Regions from separate parts of the Cerasibacillus sp. genome, predicted to be linked through region 2. Evidence: a T-box and tRNA genes for the amino acid it is inferred to sense, from the RefSeq annotation. Region 2 holds a T-box; the other holds one or more tRNA genes.
The links. A T-box is a leader RNA that pairs with one kind of tRNA and senses whether it is charged. The one in region 2 lies ahead of thrS (threonine--tRNA ligase), so its partner is inferred to be a tRNA-Thr.

Region 1 (4,244 bases), on a different contig from region 2:
TTTGATTATGTGATTGCATGGATACATAGCTCTGCACCAAAAGCACTTCCAGTGATCTTTAATGAACTGAATCATCTTGAAGAGAAGTGGCGACTCTTCCATATTAAAGGGAGTAGTACGAATGTCAATGCCATTAAACAAAAAATAGAGATTCCAAAAAATTGCTTGTACCGCGACGTTCAGCTTGGATTTAAAATAGAAGAAAATCGTTCAAGATGGCTAACACATCATGAAATAAGTCGTGGTGTCATTGAAGCTATTAATCTTGACCGGGAAAAAACGATTGTTGGTGTATTGGAACCATGGGAACGACGCCCTTAAGCAGCGTAAAACAAAAAATGTAACTATACTTACAGCTACATTTTTTTATATCAACTATTTTATTTATCCCACTTACTTCAGTGGGTTTCTCTTTGAGCAAATCTTTCATCTTAATCTACAATATACCGCGATTAGACAACCGGATATGGTTTAATGACTCGGCAAATTATTTTCCATTTGTTTTTGATGGAAAAATTGTATATGACCATGACCAAATGAAATCAATGATAAAAATCAAACCCCACAACATGCCGATAGAATAAATGGTCTCATTAGGGTAAGGAGAATCTTCAAAGCGACCTGTCTCAATCCATGATAAATCTCGTATATAACTGAACATTTCCTCTATATCTTTCGTTCCGTACATCCAAAAAATGCTCTGTACAACTAGAAATACGACTAAATGTACTGTCGATGACCAGCGGTATTTTTTCGCTATATATTTTGGATTTTTATTTCTGGCTATCACGTCATAGTCTTTTTCTGTTAAGAGTTCTACACCACGCCATGTACCTATCTTTCTTCTCATCCAACGATCTAGCTTTAAAAAATCAAAAATACCAAATGTACACGCGTACAGTACAAAGACCGCTATGACAATTTGAAAAGTCGAGATCTCCCCTGTCATACGATAAAGCACCAAAGCTAATAAAGCCTCTAACATTAATAGCACCAGAAAAGCAATAATAAATAACATACTTAGTCTTTTCTTACTAAGAAAATATCTAACAAAACCAAATAGTAGTAGAGATACCAATAATAGAATCTCTATCGTAATGAATATTTCCCATTGAAAATCGAGAATAAAAGCCATTAATGATCAACCTTCTTTCTCCCCATCAAATTGTTCATTTTGATACACTTCCCAAGCCTGCTCAAAGAAATCCAATAGTTCCTGTTCGATAGGATAGAGACCAATTTCTTTAGATTTTTCTGGTGATTTTCTTATCGCCCAAAACTTTTCAAAAAATGCATCGTTATAACCAAATGTTTCGATCGACTTTTCATCTATTCGTTTAACAACGCGTTGAACTTCAGGTGCCTTAATGCCTTGACCCATATGTTTCTTCAATTGTGCGATTAAAGAAATCCACTCTAATGAATCCGGGTCATCACGATTCATATTTGGCAGAAGATGAAGTAATTCCCTTTCTTGTGAATCAAAATAACGATGCCGATAGATTTCTCTTTTCTCAGCGTTTTGTTGGTATAACTGGATTAACTGATTGATATAAAGCAAGTCAATCGACCCGTCAATTGTTAAGCTATTCATTAAACCTTTTAATGTTTGTTCAATCTTTATCATTCTTTCCTTTTCTTGTTGAATGTACTTTAATTGATTTTCTAACCCCTTTGCCCAATTCCAATTACCATCATCTGATAAGATGTCCTTTATTTCTTTTAATTGAAAGCCTAACGTTTTCAAAAATAGGATTTGTTGGAGTTTTTTTAATTCTGTTTCACCATAAAGTCGATGTCCACCATCCGTTTTCCCAGCAGGAGATAATAAATCTATTTCGTCATAGTAACGTAGTGTCCTCACTGATACACCTGTTTGTTTCGAAACATCTTTTATAGATATCACGATTTACACCACCGTTTTATAATGATTAATTCAATTCAAGTATACAAAATAACGTTACGTCACTTTCAAGGTATTATTTATTCTTTTAGAAAAGTAACGCTCAATATTGAGTTAGAGCTTAAAGCGTAGTAATTTATTGGGTTAAAAAAACGCTATTCCTGACATAAACAGAAATAGCGATTATTTAACATATTAACGCTGGCGAGAGGATTTGAACCTCCGTCCCCTTTTATTACAAGTGAAGTACACTATGCCAGTTGTGCTGCGCCAGCTTGCTTGTGGAAGGTATTCATCTATTGAAATTAAATTTACTTGAATTTCTCTATATATGCTTCCGATACCATTTCATATATTGTCGCTGACTCTTATTCATGCGTATGTTCATAGTTTCATTTATATTAAAAAAACCTTTGTATCTTCCCCTAAACTATCTGAAATTATTATTATTTCATCATCATTAAAACTAAAACTAATAAAACCTTGTCAAACAAAGAATCTTGATTGGGATAAAGTAACAAGCAATTATTAACATCTAACCACATTGATTGACTCCACGACTTAATTTAATTCTGTCGGTACACCAAAATGAGGCTTTTTGCTAACTTCATAATAAATTGCATCATATCTATTGTAAAAACAATAATTTTGAATAGATTCCATATCGTTTAGCTCCTGTATGCTTAATAAACTTGGTTGTCGTATAATAGTCACAGGAAGTTTTCCTCCAAACTTTAGGTTAGTTTCGAACAACTACATTTTAATCAATTCCACTTTATTAAACCCTAAGTTTATTATCCTTGTATTTATGCACTAACAAGAAAGGGTGCTAATACTTCCTTCCTGATTGCACCCGTTAGCTTAAAATTATTTTTTGCATATCTAATAATATGTTTCCATCCAGATCTTTGAAATTAAAATAATGATTATGTTCAATAAAATTTGCGATTGCTTACTATTTCATTTTTCGTGACCTATATTAAAGTCAGATTGCGAAAACGGAATAATCAGATTATACCCTAACAATAATTTCGTTTTCCTCTATCGGTTAACATGTACTTTTCTTCTAATCTCAACTTCTCCATCGTATTTTAAAGGCACGAAATACCATATATTTAATATAGGTGTCTCCAGTGGTTTACACTCGTATTGGATGAACATGTCTTCCTACCTTCCTCTAACATTTATTATTATTTAAGCATTCGGTTAACAATCTTATTTTTTGATCCCATTAATAAAAACCGCCTGGTGATGTAACACCAAACGGTTAGTGCAAGAGCCTTAAAGGGGGTAACTCACAACTTAAAAGAGCAAAAATAATAATTAATTATCTTTAACCATTAATCGGAGCGTTTATTTATCCGATACTTAGAATTCTTCTGCTTCAGGACAATTCCTTCCAGGTCTCTCTCCTCCACCAAGTAGAAATAAGGTACCTCAACCTCTTCGATCCATTGAACGTTTACAATCCGCTCCGATTTGAAATCCAACTGATTCATTATTTCCTTACGTTCGATGAGTGGTAAGGACGCAATCTTTTCACCAGCACAATAAATAAATATCGTATACACACAATTGAATTTGACGTTGACTCTTTCTGCTTTTGAATCGTCCCTTAAACTACATGGTACACACAGATAACCGGCAAAATCACCTTCGAATTTTGCCGGTTATCTTGAAAGTATTATTACTTTACTTTTTTCTCTTTTCTTTATTGCTCCCTTCTGTTTTTGTTAAAGCCCGCTTAGACATACCAAATAGAACCGTTTTAGATGGGGAACTTATTGTACCTGGAGTAAACGGAGCGCCTGGCTTTGAAGCAATGATACTTACAATATATCTTCCTAAAGTAAATATCATTTCCTTGCCAAGGGAAAACTGATAACAACTTTAAACATATCCCCATCTATATCGACTTTAAATATACCTCCACTCACATGTGTAAAGCTTTCTGCGATAGATAACCCTAGACCACTTCCATCTGCCGTTCTTGCTTTATCTCCTCTGTTAAATCTCTGAAGTATCTCGTCTACTGTAAAATCTATTTCATACGAAGAAGTGTTTTTTATTACCACTATTCCCATTCCATTCTTTTCTTCTACTTCTATAAATATTCTCGTTCCTTTTAATGAATATTTAAATGCATTATCAAGCACGTTTTGAATTACTCTATAGAGTTTATTGCCATCTGACACTATTTCTATAGGAGTATCTGGAAACTTCATCTTTATTTGACCTAAATCTTCAATACTATCCGCCATATCTAGTAACGTTTGTTCAACCAACATTCTCATATCAATCGTTTCTAAATTTAAATTAATATCACCACTATTACTCTTTG
Region 2 (4,244 bases):
CGTGGACAGTCATCAGAAGCAGTCACAACTAAGGGAACCGAAAACGAAAGAAGAAAAACTCGTCCAAATCTTAGAAACGATTTCTCCACAACAATTATTAGCCGATTTATCTAGTGGCAATCAAGCTTCCGAACAAGATTTGACCTTAGTTCGTGACATTATGTTGTCACAGGGATTACCGTCTCCAGTTATGAACGTATTAATCCATTACGTTTTATTACAATCAGATATGCGACTGTCGAGAAAATATATGGAGACAATTGCTAGTCATTGGTCACGTGCCAATTTAAAAACGGCTAAAGAAGCGATGGCATTCGCTAAAAAACAACAAAACCAATTTGAAAAACGCCGTACGAACCAACCCACTCAATCGTATTATAAACAGCAAAAGTCGGCAGATGTCATACCTGACTGGTTTAAGAAAAGACAAAAAAACCAAGAAACAAAACAGCCGTCGACTGGACCTGTTATCGATGTTCAAAAGGAAAAAGAAAAAATGGCAGCCTTTATTAAACAGCATGCCATGAATCAACATAAATAAAACAAGCAAGGGGGGAGACCATGGAACCTGTCCAAGCAACTTTAAAAAAATGGCTGAAAACGAATAAAAATTTCAAAGAACTTTACTCAAAGCTTAAACAAGACGTGTTAAATGACTCAGACATTGAGGCATTTTTAATCAATCATCCTGAGTTGACATCTAACGATATCGAGAGAAATTTGATGAAATTATATGAATATCGTAGTCAGTCTAAGAACTGTCGAAACTGTCGTTCTCTCAATGGATGTCGTAACATGATACAAGGCTATTCGCCTGTATTAGAAGTAGTAGAACGTGACATTCATCTTTCTTATAAAAAATGTCAGTACCGAATAAATGATGAACGGGATCGCGAGAAGACAGAGCTCATTCAAAGTCTTTATATGCCAAAAGACATATTACAAGCTTCAATTCAAGACATTGACAATGATTCAGAACGTGGACAAGCTGTTTTAGAATTACATCGGTTTATTAGGCAGGTGAAAGATGGTGTTCCTGAGAAAGGAATCTATTTCCATGGACCATTTGGGGTGGGCAAAACGTATTTCCTTGGTGCTTTAGCCAATTCGTTAAAGGATTTTAATATCTCCTCCACGCTTATTTATATGCCAGAACTTGTACGTGAAATGCGTGCATCATTAAAAGATGACTCAGTAAATAAAAAAATAGACATTTTTAAAAAAGCGGATGTTCTTATGCTTGACGACATCGGAGCAGAAATGCAATCAGCCTGGTTTCGTGATGAAATACTCGGTTCAATCTTACAATTTCGCATGATGGAAAAACGACCCGTCTTCTTCACATCAAATTATAGTTTAGACCAATTAGAGAAAATGCTTGCGACAACAAGAAGTGGTGTAGAAACCGTCAAGGCAGGACGAATTATTGAGCGAATTAAACAAGTGAGTCATGAAGTCCCTGTATATGGAAGAAATCGTCGGGAATAGATAGCGTCTGAGAATTTCTCAGGCGTTTTTATTTTTTTAAAAAACATTTCTTTTCAAGAAGAAGTACATTTTTTCCTTTGCTTATCCATATAATGTAACAGTTTGGATAATGGTGAGGGTGATGGGTTTGTTAGAGATTTATTTTAGAACGAATAAAGAAGTAACTTGTTTTTGTGATGTGGTATATCAAATAACGAATGAAATTCATGTGCAATGGGAAACGCATAAAGATTGGGGGAATCGATTATATGTGCGTGTGTTAACAGCTGATATGAAAACGGCTATCGCAAAAGCGCTTGCTGATGTTTTTATGACGTATCATTTAACCGATTTTATTGAAAAAATTTTACGTGACAAGTATTATTACACAAACGGCGAAGAATTAAAACGTATTAGCCATCTTTCAGAGACGATGTTATTAGAAGATCAAATATTATTGAAAGATAAGTGTTTAAACGATTGGTTACAGGCCATTTTTTTTGAGCGGATTCTTGAAGATACAGCCATTCATTTTCAATCCATTATACAATTTCGCTTAACTGATTTAAAAAATGCACTCACACAGATTGTAGGTCTTGCAATAGATGATTATAAACGTGAGGAAGAGCATCAAGCTTTTATACATATGTTACGTGAATATATGAATCGAAAAAAATCAGACCATGATTGTATTCACGTCGTACAGGGGGATAATTTCTCATTTTTTGATCCGGATGGAGAACGTTTAACGTCAAAGAAGTTAATGCAAATTATGAAGCAGGAACCTTTATATATTGTTGGCCTGGACGGAAAAGAAATGAATTTAGCACCTTTGATTGCGATTGCGCCAAATAAAATATACATCTATGGTGAAGACCCCTCTGAACCTAAAACAATGACTGTGATTAATGTGTTTCAAGAAAAGGTGATGTTTTTACCATTATCGGAATTTCCTTTCTCAATATAGTTGCAATTTTAATGATAACCCGCTATAATATTAAATAATTATATTCTATCGGTAAGGATAAGGACATGATTATTTGCTTAATAACAGCTCAGAGATAGAAGTCATCGGCTGAGAACTTCTACTGTTAGGCAATTGATTACCACCTTTGAACCCTGTATATGAAATAACAGTAATATACAGCGCTTGATCCACGTTAAGGAAAATGGAGTCGTTGTGAGCGTCATGTTCATGACGAGAACTAGGGTGGAACCACGATTTGCACACTCGTCCCTTTTATTTAGTAGGGATGGGTGTTTTTTATTTGTTTTTAAATATGAAAAGGAGTGTTTAAAGATGGCAGAAATTGAAATTGTGTTTCCAGATGGAAATAAAAAGGTGTTTCCTAAAGGAACGACAGGTGAAGATATCGCTGGAAGCATTTCACCAGGACTTAAGAAGCAAGCATTAGCTGTTAGAGTTGATGATCAATTGTTCGATTTAAGACGGGAACTTCCGCATGGTGGTCCGATTCAAATCATCACGTATAGAGATCAGGAAGGAATCGAGATTATGCGCCATTCAACAGCGCATTTAATGGCACATGCGATTAAACGACTGTATAAAGATGTCAACTTTGGTGTTGGTCCTGTTATTGAAGAAGGATTCTACTATGATATGGACCTTGATGTGTCGATTACACCAGAAGATTTACCTAAAATAGAAAAAGAAATGCAACGCATAATTGATCAAAATATTGAAATTAAACGGATTGAAGTATCTCGTGAAGAGGCGATTCAAAAGTTTAAAGACTTAAATGATCCACTGAAAGTTGAATTGATTCAAGATATTCCAGAAGGTGAAACGATCACCCTTTATGAACAAGATGATTTTGTTGATTTATGTCGTGGTGTGCATGTCCCGTCAACTGGAAAAATTAAAGTTTTTAAATTATTAACGATTTCTGGTGCGTATTGGCGTGGCGATAGCAACAATAAACAATTACAACGTATCTATGGAACGGCTTTTGAAAAGAAAAGTCAACTAACAGAGCATTTACGTATTTTAGAAGAACGTAAAGAACGTGATCACCGTAAGCTCGGTAAAGAGTTAGGTATCTTTACTGTTTCTCAAAAAGTTGGGCAAGGTTTACCCCTTTGGTTACCGAAAGGCGCAACTGTACGCCGGATTATTGAGCGTTATATTGTTGACTTAGAAGAAAGACTTGGTTATAACCATGTCTATACACCTGTACTTGGTAGTGTGGAGTTGTATAAAACAAGCGGTCATTTAGATCACTACCAGGACGATATGTTCCCATCGATGAAAATGGATAATGAAGAACTAATCTTACGTCCGATGAACTGTCCACATCATATGATGGTTTATAAAAATCAGTTGTATAGTTATCGTAACTTACCAGTTCGTATTGCAGAATTAGGAACGATGCACCGTTATGAAATGTCGGGTGCTTTAGCTGGCTTACAACGTGTTCGCGGAATGACATTAAATGATGCACATATCTTCGCTCGTCCTGATCAAGTGAAAGAAGAATTTAAACGAGTTGTTACACTCATTAAACATGTATATCAAGATTTTGGTATCGATGATTATTATTTCCGACTTTCATATCGTGATCCAGAAGATAAAGAGAAATATATCGATAATGATGAGATGTGGGAATACGCACAAGCAGCCCTTAAAGAAACAATGGAAGAGATGGATCTAGATTATGTAGAAGCTGAAGGAGAAGCGGCTTTCTATGGTCCGAAATTAGACGTACAAGTAAAAACAGCACTCGGTAAGGATGAAACATTGTCTACCGTTCAACTCG

Region 1: it has a tRNA-Thr gene. The T-box ahead of thrS (threonine--tRNA ligase) is inferred to sense a tRNA for this amino acid. The anticodon was not compared.

Annotation. Positions count from the first base shown of each region.
Region 1 covers NZ_DATBTY010000058.1:23,613-27,856, reverse strand. The annotation lists gene VIG73_RS09515 (short-chain dehydrogenase) at 1-321, shown strand, start outside; gene VIG73_RS09510 (hypothetical protein) at 488-1,135, opposite strand; gene VIG73_RS09505 (MerR family transcriptional regulator) at 1,142-1,906, opposite strand; tRNA gene VIG73_RS09500 (tRNA-Thr) at 2,103-2,178, opposite strand; gene VIG73_RS15740 (hypothetical protein) at 3,244-3,540, opposite strand; gene VIG73_RS09495 (HAMP domain-containing sensor histidine kinase) at 3,760-4,244, opposite strand, start outside.
Region 2 covers NZ_DATBTY010000040.1:42,871-47,114, forward strand. The annotation lists gene VIG73_RS07505 (replication initiation and membrane attachment family protein) at 1-541, shown strand, start outside; gene dnaI (primosomal protein DnaI) at 562-1,488, shown strand; gene ytxC (sporulation protein YtxC) at 1,616-2,434, shown strand; T-box leader at 2,480-2,709, shown strand; gene thrS (threonine--tRNA ligase) at 2,768-4,244, shown strand, end outside.